2 linked regions of the Pseudoduganella dura genome follow. The protein of the gene in region 1 binds, or shares a complex with, the protein of each later gene. Links are inferred from orthologs where the notes say so. Each region holds a gene or a part of one and is shown on either strand. Other genes may lie near its edges.

What was found. Proteins that work in one complex are often made in the same cells at the same time.
Region 2: the proteins of mnmG (region 1) and mnmE are in contact, whole or in part, in a solved structure (PDB 9HIP), measured with the Escherichia coli proteins. The link is inferred for Pseudoduganella dura from one-to-one orthologs.

The regions. Positions count from the first base shown.
Region 1 is NZ_WNWM01000002.1:3,033,325-3,038,133, forward strand. Bases 871-3,854 are described here. They hold mnmG (tRNA uridine-5-carboxymethylaminomethyl(34) synthesis enzyme MnmG), read right to left. Parts: upstream 3,335-3,854; coding sequence 1,406-3,334; downstream 871-1,405. Other genes in these bases: rsmG (16S rRNA (guanine(527)-N(7))-methyltransferase RsmG), read right to left, coding at 871-1,406; GJV26_RS13340 (sulfite exporter TauE/SafE family protein), read right to left, coding at 3,554-3,854. Outside these bases: GJV26_RS13325 (ParA family protein), read right to left, coding at 1-622; more of rsmG, read right to left, coding at 753-870; more of GJV26_RS13340, read right to left, coding at 3,855-4,318; GJV26_RS13345 (iron-containing alcohol dehydrogenase), read left to right, coding at 4,408-4,809. UniProt on the Escherichia coli protein: NAD-binding protein involved in the addition of a carboxymethylaminomethyl (cmnm) group at the wobble position (U34) of certain tRNAs, forming tRNA-cmnm(5)s(2)U34.
Region 2 is NZ_WNWM01000002.1:3,436,197-3,439,115, forward strand. It holds mnmE (tRNA uridine-5-carboxymethylaminomethyl(34) synthesis GTPase MnmE), read left to right. Parts: upstream 1-729; coding sequence 730-2,109; downstream 2,110-2,919. Other genes in the region: yidC (membrane protein insertase YidC), read left to right, coding at 1-615; GJV26_RS15045 (hypothetical protein), read left to right, coding at 2,574-2,774; GJV26_RS15050 (Hpt domain-containing protein), read right to left, coding at 2,809-2,919. UniProt on the Escherichia coli protein: Exhibits a very high intrinsic GTPase hydrolysis rate. Involved in the addition of a carboxymethylaminomethyl (cmnm) group at the wobble position (U34) of certain tRNAs, forming tRNA-cmnm(5)s(2)U34.

The DNA.
Region 1 (4,809 bases):
CCTTGTCGCCGAAATGCTGCTCGAGCTGGGCTGAGACTTGCTGCGACAGCGTCATCCGCGGATCGAACATCACCCGCAACAGGCCAATGATCTTCAGGTCCTGGTTCAGGTTGGCGTGCACTTTCTTGATCGTGTTCACCAGGTCGGACAGCCCTTCCAGCGCGTAGTACTCGCACTGCATCGGAATGATCACGCCGTGCGCCGCGCACAGGCCGTTGAGCGTGAGCATCGACAGCGCGGGCGGGCAATCGATCAGGATGAAGTCGTAGTCCTTGTCGACCAGCGCCAGCGCATCCTTCAGCCGCTTCTCGCGGTTCTCGAGTTCCACCATCTCCACTTCGGCGCCGGCCAGCTCGCGGTTCGACGGCAGCACGTCGAAGCGGCCCGAGTCCGAGCGCAGGCGCGCCGTGGCCACATCCGCGCTGCCGAGCATCACTTCATAGGTGGAAGCGGCAAGGCCGGCCTTGTTGATGCCGGCCCCCATCGTCGCATTGCCCTGTGGGTCCAGGTCGACCAGCAGCACGCGCTGGTCCAGTTTGGCAAGGCCGGCGGAGAGGTTGACCGTGGTGGTGGTCTTGCCCACCCCACCCTTCTGGTTCGCTACGCAGAATATCTTTGCCATCGAATTTTTCTTGTGCCTTCCGGTTTGGTTCGGATTTGATTTATATCATTTATACGGTTTATATAATTTATACCGTTTATATGATTTATACTGTTTATTTCTTTTATATCGTATAAACTATTTATACCGTTTATACGGTTACTGAACGCTCGACGAAAACCAGGTGCCGTTCCGCATCCAGGCCGGGCACCCGCAGCGGCTGCAACTGCTGCACCTTCCAGTCCTCCGGCAGGCGCTCGCGTTCCTCCTGAGGTGCCGTGCCTTTCAACGCGATGAAACGGCCGCCCTCGGCCAGCAGGTGCTGCGACCAGTCGATGAAGTCGGACAGGTCGGCGAAGGCGCGCGACGTGATTACATCGAACGGCGCGTTCACGACCAGGTCCTGCACTTTCTTCGTGTAGACGGTCACGTTCTTGAGGCCCAGTTCGACCTTCACCTGGGTCAGGAAAGCGGTTTTCTTGTGCACCGTGTCGATCATGGACACTTTCATGTCCGGCCGGGCGATGGCCAGCACGAGGCCGGGCAAGCCTCCCCCTGCCCCCACATCGAGAACATTTTGCGCGCCGGCGAACGCCGGCACGGCGGCCAGCGAATCGAGCAGGTGCAGCGTCATCATCTGCAGCGGGTCGCGCACGGACGTGAGGTTGTAGACATGGTTCCACTTGCCCAGCAGCGCCAGGTAATCCAGCAACTGGTCCTGCTGCCCGGCCGACAGGTCGAGGTGCAACTCCGCCACGCCATTCGCCAACACCTGGGCCAGCGCGGTACGATCGACGCCGGCCATCAGGCAGCCTCGTCTTTCAGTGTGACGAAGCCGCCGAACCCGGCCTTCTTCAGGTGCACGAGCAGCAGCGAGATCGCCGCCGGCGTGACGCCGGAAATACGTGATGCCTGGCCCAGCGTCTCAGGGCGGTGCTTGTGCAGTTTCTGGCGCACTTCGACCGACAGCGCGGCGATGTCCAGGTAGTTGAACCCTTCGGGCAGCTTCAGGTTTTCGTAATGTTCGTGGCGCTCCACTTCCTTCAACTGGCGCTCGATATAGCCGGAATACTTCAGCTGTATCTCCACCTGTTCCTGGACGGCCGCGTCCGTCACGCCCGGACCGCCGAGATCCTGGCCGTCCACGCCGGTCAGCGTCACCAGCTTGTCGTAGTCGACGTTCGGGCGGCGTAACAGGTCCGCCAGCGAATACTCGCGCTCGATCGCCTGGCCGATGACCCGTTCCGATTCCGCCGCGGCCAGGATGCGTGGGTTCACCCATGTCGACTTCAGGCGTTCCAGTTCGGCTGCGACACTGTCGCGCTTGCGTTCGAATGCTTCCCACTGGGCGTCACCAACGACACCCAGCTTGCGGCCGATTTCCGTCAGGCGCATGTCCGCATTGTCTTCGCGCAGCGACAGCCGGTACTCGGCGCGGCTGGTGAACATCCGGTACGGCTCCTGCACGCCTTGCGTCACCAGGTCGTCGACCAGCACGCCCAGGTACGCTTCGGAGCGGCCCGGCGTCCATGGCTCCTTGCCCTGGGTTTGCAATGCGGCATTCAGGCCCGCCAGCAAGCCTTGCGCGGCCGCTTCCTCGTAACCGGTGGTGCCGTTGATCTGGCCGGCGAAGTACAGGCCCGCGACCGCCTTGGTTTCCAGCGATGCCTTCAGGCCCCGGGGATCGAAGTAGTCGTATTCGATCGCATAACCGGGCCGCAGGATATGGGCATTTTCCAGGCCCTTCATCGAGCGTACCAGTTCGATCTGCACGTCGAACGGCAGGCTGGTCGAGATGCCGTTCGGGTAAAACTCGTGCGTCGTCAGCCCTTCCGGTTCCAGGAAGATCTGGTGCGATTCCTTGGCGGAGAAGCGATGGATCTTGTCTTCGATCGATGGGCAATAGCGTGGACCGACGCCTTCGATGACACCGGTGTACATCGGGCTGCGATCCAGCCCACCGCGAATGATGTCGTGCGTCTGCTGGTTCGTGTGCGTGACCCAGCACGGCAGCTGCTTCGGATGCATCGCCGTATTGCCCATGAACGAGAACACGGGTACCGGGTCGAGATCGCCCGGCTGTTCCGTCATCACCGAAAAGTCGATGCTGCGGCCATCGATGCGCGGCGGCGTGCCCGTCTTCAGGCGGCCTTGCGGCAGCTTCAATTCCTTCAGGCGTGCCGACAATGACAACGCCGGCGGATCACCGGCGCGGCCGGCCGAGTAGCTTTGCAGGCCGACGTGGATCTTACCGTCGAGGAAGGTGCCGGCGGTCAGCACGACCGCGCGGGCGAGGAACTTCAAGCCGATCTGCGTGACGGCGCCGACGACACGATCGCCCTCCACCATCAAGTCATCGACCGCCTGCTGGAACAGCCATAGGTTCGGCTGGTTTTCCAGTCGCTCGCGGATCGCTGCCTTGTACAGGATGCGGTCGGCTTGCGCACGGGTAGCGCGCACGGCCGGCCCTTTCGAGGAATTCAGGATGCGGAACTGGATACCGGCTTCATCGGTAGCGATGGCCATGGCACCGCCGAGCGCATCGACCTCCTTGACGAGGTGGCCTTTGCCGATACCGCCAATGGATGGGTTGCAGGACATCTGGCCGAGGGTTTCGATGTTATGGGTCAGCAGCAGAGTCTTCTGGCCCATCCGGGCCGACGCCAAAGCGGCTTCGGTACCGGCATGGCCGCCGCCGACGACGATGACGTCGAATTCAGTAGGAAATAGCATGGTGGAAAGAGAAGCAGAGGGATGAATGGAGATTATAAAGTTTTTTGAGGACTGCGACTTTTTTAGGCAGAAATATTCCGTTGATGTTTCACGTGGAACGTCGTAAAAATGCGGTTGGTGGAGATGCCTGACGACCGCGGTCCGACGTCTGACGTGTTTCACGTGGAACAAAAAAGCCCGGCAAAACCGGGCTTCCTGTCACTGTTTCACGTGAAACAATCACCAGCGTTGCCAAGCATCCCAGGATGTCTTGACGATCAGGATCGTTACCACCACCAGGAAGACACGCCGCACGAAACCGCTGCCATGCCGCATCGCCAGCTTCGTACCGATCAACGACCCCGCCACCTGGCATACGGCCATCATCAGGCCAAGCTGCCACAGCAGGTGGCCGCTGTAGCCGAACCACATCAACGCCGACAAATTGCAGGCGACATTGACCACCTTGGCTACGGCTGATGCTCCCAGGAAGTCGAAGCCGAACAGCCGCACGAACAGGAACACCAGGAAGCTTCCGGTTCCCGGCCCAAAGAAGCCGTCATAAAACCCGATGCAGGCACCGATCAATACAGCCAGTAGCCGCTCCTTCAACCCGCTGTGCATCGGGGCGTGGATGCTGCCCAGGTCCTTGCGCCGAAAGGTGTAGACCGCCACGGCGATCAGCACGAACGGCAGCAGCGTGCGCATGAAATCGGCGGGAATTTTTGTGACGGTATACGCGCCGAAGAACGCGAACAGGAAGGCGGCGAACGCTGCCGGCGCCGCCGTGGTCCAGGCGATCGACACCCGCCGTGCGTAATTGACCGCCGCGGCGGCAGTGCCGAAGATGCCGGCCAGCTTGCTGGTGCCGAGCAATGTGGCCGGGGCCGTATTGCCGAACATCGAAAACAGGACGGGAATCTGGATCAGCCCTCCCCCGCCAACGACCGCATCGACCAGCCCGGCCGAAAAGGCGGCCACGCCCAAAATCGCAAAATCCAGCATCACGCCCCCGTTGTTGAACCCGCCATTGTACGGAAGAACATACCCGCTGGCTGGTGTATGCTGGAATGCCGACGCTCCACGGAGATGACATGACCGATTTTTCCTTCAGCACCGTGTCCCACATCGTGTCCGCCGCAGGCGCTGCCGGCCGCCTGGGTGAACACATCCGCACCCATTTTCCCGACGTCCAGCGTGCCCTGGTGGTAACCGATGCCGGGTTCCTCGGCACCGGCCTGGCAGCCGCCCCGATCGCCAGCTTGGAGGGAGTGGGTTTTCACGTGAAAATCTACAGCGATGTCATCGCCGATCCGCCCGAATACGTGGTTCTTGCGGCCACAAACATCGCACGCCGCCATGACACCGACATCGTCATCGGCCTCGGCGGCGGCAGTTCGATGGATGTCGCCAAGCTGATCGCCGTGCTTGCCGGCAGCGGCCAGCCGCTCGCCGAAGCCTATGGCATCGGCAATGTCCAAGGTCGTCGCCTGCCC
Region 2 (2,919 bases), 400 kb from region 1 along the record:
GCCAAGCCGATGTACTGGGTGATGGAAAAGATCCACAGTGCGCTGGGCAACTGGGGCTGGACGATCATCGCCTTCACGATCCTCATCAAGCTGATCTTCTTCCCGCTGTCCGCCGCCAGCTACCGCAGCATGGCGAAGATGAAGCTGGTCACGCCGAAGATGACGTCGATCCGCGAGCGCTTCAAGGGCGACCCGCAGAAGATGAACCAGGCGATGATGGAGCTGTACAAGACCGAGAAGATCAATCCGCTGGGCGGCTGCCTGCCGATCGTGGTGCAGATGCCGGTGTTCATCGCGCTGTACTGGGTGCTGAACTCGTCCGTCGAAATGCGCGGCGCGCCGTGGCTGGGCTGGATCACCGACCTGACCAAGCCGGATCCGTTCTTCATCCTGCCGGTGCTGTATGCGATCTCGATGTACGTAACGATGAAGCTGAACCCGCAGCCGGCCGATCCGATGCAGGCGAAGATGATGCTGTTCATGCCGCTGGCGTTCTCGGTGATGTTCCTGTTCTTCCCGTCCGGCCTCGTGCTGTACTGGGTCGTCAACAACCTGTTCTCGATCGCGCAGCAGTGGGTGATCACCAAGAAGATGATGCCGGACGCGGCGAAGTAACAGCTAACAGCCGAGCTTGTGTCAAGGGGCCTGACCCCATGACACGAACCCGGCAGTACCAGACAAAAACCCGTGCGCGACACGGGTTTTTTTTCGATCCATTAGAATTCCCTCATGAATCTCGATACTTTCCCCATCGCCGCCATCGCCACCGCTCCCGGCCGCGGCGGCATCGGCGTCGTCCGCGCATCCGGCAAGAACCTCGGCGGGCTGGCGCAGGCGCTGTTCAACGGCGCGGCCCTCAAGCCGCGCCACGCCACCTACCTGCCATTCACGCAGGCTGACGGCACCCTGATCGACCAGGGCATCGCGATCTGGTTCAAGGGCCCGCATTCGTACACGGGCGAGGACGTGCTGGAGCTGCAGGGCCACGGCGGCCCCGTGGTGCTGCAGATGCTGCTGCAGCGCGTGCTGGAAGCAGGCCACGATTTCGGCGTGCGCCTGGCCGAGCCGGGAGAATTCACGCGCCGCGCCTACATGAACGACAAGCTCGACCTGGCCCAGGCCGAGGCGGTGGCCGACCTGATCGACGCTTCCACCGAAGCGGCCGCGAAATCGGCCTCGCAATCGCTGTCCGGCGCGTTTTCCCAGGCGATCCACGCACTGGTCGGGCGCGTGACGCACCTGCGCATGCTGGTCGAGGCCACGCTGGATTTTCCGGAAGAAGAGATCGATTTCCTGGAAAAATCCGATGCGCGCGGCCAGCTGCGCGGCATCGTCGAAGCGCTGGACACGGTATTCCGCCAGGCTTCCCAAGGCGCGCTGCTGCGCGAGGGGCTGAACGTGGTGCTGGTGGGGCAGCCCAATGTGGGCAAGTCCTCGCTGCTGAACGCGCTGGCGGGGGCCGATGTGGCCATTGTTACCCCGATCGCGGGCACCACGCGCGACAAGGTCAGCGAAACGATCCAGATCGAAGGCATTCCGCTCAACATCATCGACACGGCCGGCATCCGCAGCCAGGACGAGGCGGTGGACCTCGTCGAGCGCATCGGCATCGAGCGCACCTGGGGCGAAGTGGGCAAGGCGGACGTGATCCTGCACATGCTCGACGCGAACCATGGCCCCACCCGCGCCGATGAATCGATCCTGGCCGGCTTCCCGGCGGGCGTGCCGGTGCTGCGCATCTGGAACAAGATCGACCTTTCCGGCCACAAGCCTTCGATCGACGCCAGCGACGATGCCACCCACATCTACCTGTCCGCCCACGATCATACCGGCATCGACCTGCTGCGAAAGGAGCTGCTGCGCATCGCCGGCTGGCAGCAGACCGGCGAATCGCTATACCTGGCCCGCGAGCGGCACCTGATCGCGCTGAAATCGGCCGCGCGCCACATGGACCTGGCCGGCCAGCATGCCGCGCAAAGCGACCAGTCGCTCGACCTGTTCGCCGAGGAGCTGCGGCTGGCGCAGGTGCAGCTGGCCACGATCACCGGGGCGTTCTCGTCGGACGACCTGCTGGGAGTGATCTTCAGCCGCTTCTGTATCGGCAAGTAAAACCGCGCGAAACATGGGAACGTACCGCATCGTTTGCGGACGCATCCCATGTTCGGGGTCACCGTAGCGAGGCAGCTGCAGCCGGCTCCCGGCCGGCACCCCGTTTCATCGAGTCGTCCAGGACGGGCAAGGCTGCCGGGCAGCTCGCAGAATCGCGTTGCGACCGTCGGCATGGCGTCGGCCATGCCCTGGCGTCGGACGATGAACTATCGCCACCGTCATTTCCATTAAAAAATTTTCTCTGACTATTCACATCGTAGCAACCACCGGATCATTGGCCCCATTGCGTGCGGTGGCGCACGAATCGGCCGCTGTTGACCTGATTTAATGCTGCTATGATTGATTTGAGCAACACAGTCTGTAGCGGCGAGCGGCAAGCTTTAGGGTGTTGATATTGGTCACGTTCGCATACTTCCACTGACGTAATCTTGCTAGCAGTTGATGTGTCTGGAGAGGGGAAGATCATGGAAGCGACCCAGGAACAGGCGGTGCCCGATGGTGTGGCGACGTTGATGCCGGTGATGGAAGCACCGCCGCGGCCACGGCACACATTGCCGCCGAAGGGATCGTGCTGGTATTGCGAGAAACCGCTCGACAGCGTCAAGCGGTTTTGCGGCAGGGACTGTGCGGCATCGTTCGACGAGGAATCCGAATATACCCGCTGATGTACGCGAGCGTTACCGGCGCCGCCGCATCCCTTCAGCGCGACGTCGTCAAGCGGGCGCGCTGCAGCGCCGTGAGCGCAGGTTCGAAGTCGTAATCCCGCGCCGCCGCCATGATGGCCTGCCAGGCGGCGGCACCCAGTGCTTT